Regions from separate parts of the Rhodococcus sp. MALMAid1271 genome, predicted to be linked through region 2. Evidence: riboswitches for the same ligand, from Rfam matches in the RefSeq annotation. Region 2 holds a riboswitch; the other holds the start of a gene.
The links. A riboswitch is a leader RNA that binds a small molecule or an ion and turns the genes downstream of it on or off. The one in region 2 is predicted to bind S-adenosylmethionine.
Positions count from the first base shown of each region.

Region 1 (2,388 bases), on a different contig from region 2:
TTCGAGTCCGGCGTAGTTGATGGACACCACGTCCTCGCGCCCGGCGAGGAACGCGGCAACCTTGCGCGCGTTCTCCACGTGCCGCTCGATCCGAAGGCTCAGCGTTTCCAGGCCCTGGCTGATGAGGAAGGCATTGAACGGCGAAACCGCAGCACCGATGTCACGCAACAGCTGGACGCGTGCCTTCAACGCGAAGGCGGGCGCACCGAGATCGGCGAACACGACGCCGTGGTAGCTCGGATCAGCGGTGGTGAAATTGGTATGACGGCCCTGCGTCCAATCGAACGTGCCACCGTCGACGATGACGCCCGCGATGGCTGTTCCGTGGCCGCCGAGGTATTTCGTCGCGGAGTGCACCACGATGTCGGCACCGTGCTTCAACGGCTGCAGCAGGTACGGCGTCGCCACCGTGTTGTCCACGATCAGTGGGATGCCGTTCTCGTGGGCCACCGCCGAGATACCGGGGATGTCGAGAATGTCGTTCTTCGGGTTCGAGATCGACTCGCCGTAGAACGCCTTGGTCGACGGGGTGATTGCGGCACGCCACTGCTCGAGGTCATCGGGATCGTCGACGAACGAGACGGTGACGCCGAGCTTGGGGAGTGTGTAGTGGAACAGGTTGTACGTGCCGCCGTAGAGCCGCGGGCTCGACACGATGTGGTCGCCGGCCTCAGCGAGGTTGAGAATGGCGAACGTCTCGGCGGCCTGACCCGACGCGAGCAGCAATGCCGCGACTCCGCCTTCGAGGGCGGCGATGCGCTGCTCGACGACGTCCTGCGTCGGGTTGATGATGCGGGTGTAGATGTTGCCCGGCTCGGCCAGGCCGAACAGCGCGGCCGCGTGATCGGTGTTGTCGAACGTGTACGAGGTGGTCTGGTAGATCGGCAACGCGCGAGCGTTGGTGGTGCCGTCGGGGGTTTGGCCCGAGTGGATCTGCTTCGTCTCGAAGCTCCAGTTGGCGGCGGGGTCGGTGAAGGGATCTTCGGTGGGTGCTCCGGAGGCGTCGGTCGGGTCCGGGGTCGAATCGGTCATGGCTGGTGATACTCCGTTTTCGAAGTCGAGTGCGAGGTCGAATGAAGCTCGAGAAGTCGAGCGTTACGGGGCGTATCGGTACAGCAACACATGAGAGAACCTCCTGACTGGCCTCGGTCCATTTCAGGGCCGAGGATTCAGTGGGTCCGCTGCCTGCGGACCCGCGCTTGTCGATTCGGCACTCGGCGTGCCGGATCGGCCCGGTCGTTCACCCGGGGCACCCCACCGCGGTTGGAGGGTTGCCGGCCAGCAAGCCGGGGCTCGATGCTGGCACTCATGACCTGGCGCAGATTCTAGCGGGTGCGACGGGCCTACCGGAACAAGGGCTCGGGCTCGGGTGCGCGGGCGATCACGCTCGAGCAGATGCTCAGGTGAGGACTATCACGGCGCGAGGAGACGAAAACAGCCCTCCACGAGGAAGACAATGGGAAGGTTGGATGTTGCCACGTCGGGTGGATGTGTCGAACCCATCCTCCGAACGTCCATCCTGCTTGTTCTGTCTTCGATCGAAAACGAAAGTTGTACCGCCGTGACTGTCACCGATTCTGCTCGTTCCCGTGTCAGCGCTGTGCGCGGCAAGGTGTCGAGCGGCCTGAGTGTCAGCCATCGACCGCACTCCACCCGCCGCAAGCTTGCGATGTTGGCGCTGTCGATCGGCGGCTTCGGGATCGGCACCACGGAATTTGCGTCGATGGGGTTGCTACCGGACATCGCCACGACGATGGGGATCTCCGAGCCCTCGGCCGGACACATGATCTCCGCGTACGCGCTCGGCGTGGTCGTGGGTGCACCGACCATCGCCGCTCTGGCTGCGCGCCTTCCGCGCAGGATGCTGTTGCTGGCGCTGATGGTGGCCTTCACCCTCGGCAATCTCGGCACCGTCTTCGCACCCAGCTTCGACGAGTTGGTGGTCTCCAGATTCGTCGCAGGACTGCCGCACGGTGCGTACTTCGGGGTAGCGGCGCTGGTCGCCGCGCACCTCGCCGAGCCGGGCAAACGAGCAAAAGCCGTCGCGATGGTCATGATGGGCCTGTCCGTCGCCAACGTCGTCGGCGTCCCGGTGGCCACGTGGATCGGGCAGGCCCTCGGCTGGCGAAGCGCCTTCGCGCTGGTCGCCGTGATCGGTGCCCTGACCGTCACCGCCCTCGCGCTCTGGATGCCACGTCTGGACGCCATGCCGACCACCAGTCCTGTCACCGAACTCGGCGCGTTGCGGCGCAGCCAGGTCTGGATGACGTTGTTCGTGGGCATCGTCGGTTTCGGTGGCATGTTCGCCGTCTACACCTACATCGCGTCGACGCTGACCGACGTGGCCGGTCTCGCCCGTGCGTTGGTGCCGATCGCGCTGATGATCTA
Region 1 covers NZ_JBMIRQ010000120.1:79,038-81,425, reverse strand. Annotated here, with positions in the region: gene ACOQFP_RS23285 (bifunctional o-acetylhomoserine/o-acetylserine sulfhydrylase) at 1-1,032, opposite strand, end outside; SAM riboswitch class IV at 1,191-1,314, opposite strand; gene ACOQFP_RS23280 (MFS transporter) at 1,670-2,388, shown strand, end outside.
Region 1: linked by a shared signal. The riboswitch ahead of ACOQFP_RS23285 (bifunctional o-acetylhomoserine/o-acetylserine sulfhydrylase) and the one ahead of ACOQFP_RS21730 (aminotransferase class V-fold PLP-dependent enzyme) in region 2 are both predicted to bind S-adenosylmethionine.

Region 2 (2,388 bases):
TCCGGCCACGGTGAACGTGACGATGCCGACGCACTCGGGGGCGTCGGCCCACACGTGCAGCTGCTCGACGCCGCGCAGAGCTGCCAGCCCTTCGCGCAGCTGGGCCGACAGTTCCTCCTCGTGGGTTTGCGCTGCGGCGTCGTCGAATCCGGCGATGGTCTCGCAGGCCGCGGCGAGTGCGGCGACACCCAGTACGTTGGGGGTTCCCGCCTCGTGTCGCTGCGGCGCCGGAGCCCACTCGGTGTTGTCGACGCTCACCCGGCGCACCGCGCCGCCGCCGGCCAGGTACGGCTCGCCGAGGTCGAGCCAATCACGCTGTCCCACCAGCACTCCCGCGCCGAACGGGGCGTACAGCTTGTGCCCGGAGAACGCGAGGTAGTCCACGCCGAGTGCCGCGATGTCGATGCGTCGGTGCGGCAACAGTTGAGCACCGTCCACCACGATGCGGGCGCCGTGCCGGTGCGCCAGTGCTGCGAGTTCGGCGATGGGCAGAACTTCGCCGGTGACATTCGAGGCACCCGTGATCGCCAGCAGCGCAGCCGGTTTCGCAGCCAGTTCGGCCTCGAGCCGGTCGATCGTCTCGGCCAATGTCGACGCTGCCGTCACCACGCGACGATCACGCCACGGAAGCAGATTCGCGTGATGTTCGATATCGAGCACCACGGTGTCGCCGGGTACACATCCAGCAAGCAGGTTGAGCGAGTCGGTGGTGTTCCGGGTGAACGCCACCACCGAATCTGTCTGTGCACCAACAAAATCGGCGACCGTCACCCGCGCCTTCTCGTAGGCCGCCGTCGATACCCGCGAGGCGTAACCTGCACCGCGGTGCACGCTCGAGTAGAACGGCAGCAGGTCCGCGATTCGGTCCGTCACCGCCGCCAGCGCCGGTGCACTGGCGGCGTAGTCGAAGTTGGCGTACGTGCACGTACCGCCCTGTACCAGGGGCACCTGCAGATCCGTGCCCGAAACAGGGGCAAAAGGAGTGCAGGGTCGAGAAAGTACAGACGTCATGGCAACACCCTCACGTTCGAGGGACCCGCAACCGGAGCAATGGGTGAACGAGTCCGCGCTTGCCGCGCCGGTTCTCCGGCCACAGCCTGGTCGTCACCCGGAGCACCCCACCGCGGAGGAGGGTTGCCGACCAGCTAGCCGGGGCTCGATGCTGGTACTCGTGACCGTGGGGAAAACCCTCGCAAACGTCCAGCAGTTTTGTCAAGCCCGGCCCCGCGGTTGATCGCTAGTAGGATCCTCGCAGTGCGACAGAGAGTCCGTTCACCTTCTGGCAAACCGAACGTGAGATAACCAACGACGCTGCGGCCTCCCCTGCCGCGGCTCGACAAGCGCTCCACTGCCCCACGAACACGAAGGACACCTGGTTGTCTGTGCACGAACAACATGGCGATTCCGCGGACTCCGGTCTTGCCGGCCATTCCGTAACCACCGATCTCACGGTAGAGGCTGCTCCTGCCCAGTACCTTCGCTCGTCTCTCGCCGCACCGCCGCGCACGCTGATCGACGTCCTTCGCGCTACCGCAGAGCGCTTTCCCGACGCCCCCGCCATCGACGACGGTGCCGTCGCTGTCAGCTACAGCGAGCTGCTGGACGACATCGACGAGGGGGCCCAGTGGCTCGCCAATGCCGGTGTTCGGCGCGGCGATCGCGTCGGCATCCGCATGCCCTCGGGTTCCTTCTCGCTCTACGTCGCCATCCTGTCCATCCTGCAGGTCGGTGCCGCCTACGTTCCGGTCGACGCGGACGATCCGGAGGAGCGCGCCGAGCTGGTCTTCGGGGAGGCCAAGGTGACGGCCATCGTCACCGCTGGCGGAATCGCGGCCGGGACTGCGCCCAGACAGGATCGCGCCGAACACGACTCCGGTCCCCCCACCCCCGAGGACGATGCGTGGGTCATCTTCACCTCGGGGTCGACGGGCACTCCCAAGGGTGTCGCAGTCAGTCATCGCAATGCGGCGGCGTTCGTCGACGCCGAGGCCCGCATGTTTCTGCAGAAAGATCCCCTCGGGCCGGGCGACCGAGTGCTCGCGGGCCTGTCGGTGGCGTTCGATGCCTCGTGCGAGGAGATGTGGCTGGCGTGGCGGCACGGTGCCTGCCTGGTGCCCGCGCCTCGGTCGCTCGTGCGCTCCGGCTTCGATCTGGGCCCGTGGCTCGTCTCCCGCGACATCAGCGTCGTCTCGACGGTGCCGACGTTGGCGTCGTTGTGGCCGGCGGTGGCGTTGGAAGCGGTGCGGCTGCTCATCTTCGGCGGCGAAGCCTGCCCTCCGGAGCTGGCCGAGCGGCTCGCCGTCGAAGGCAGGGAGGTCTGGAACACCTACGGCCCCACCGAAGCGACCGTTGTCGCGTGCGCCGCGATCATGGACGGCACCGGCCCGG
Region 2 covers NZ_JBMIRQ010000111.1:116,806-119,193, forward strand. Annotated here, with positions in the region: gene ACOQFP_RS21730 (aminotransferase class V-fold PLP-dependent enzyme) at 1-1,011, opposite strand, end outside; SAM riboswitch class IV at 1,062-1,177, opposite strand; gene ACOQFP_RS21735 (Pls/PosA family non-ribosomal peptide synthetase) at 1,377-2,388, shown strand, end outside.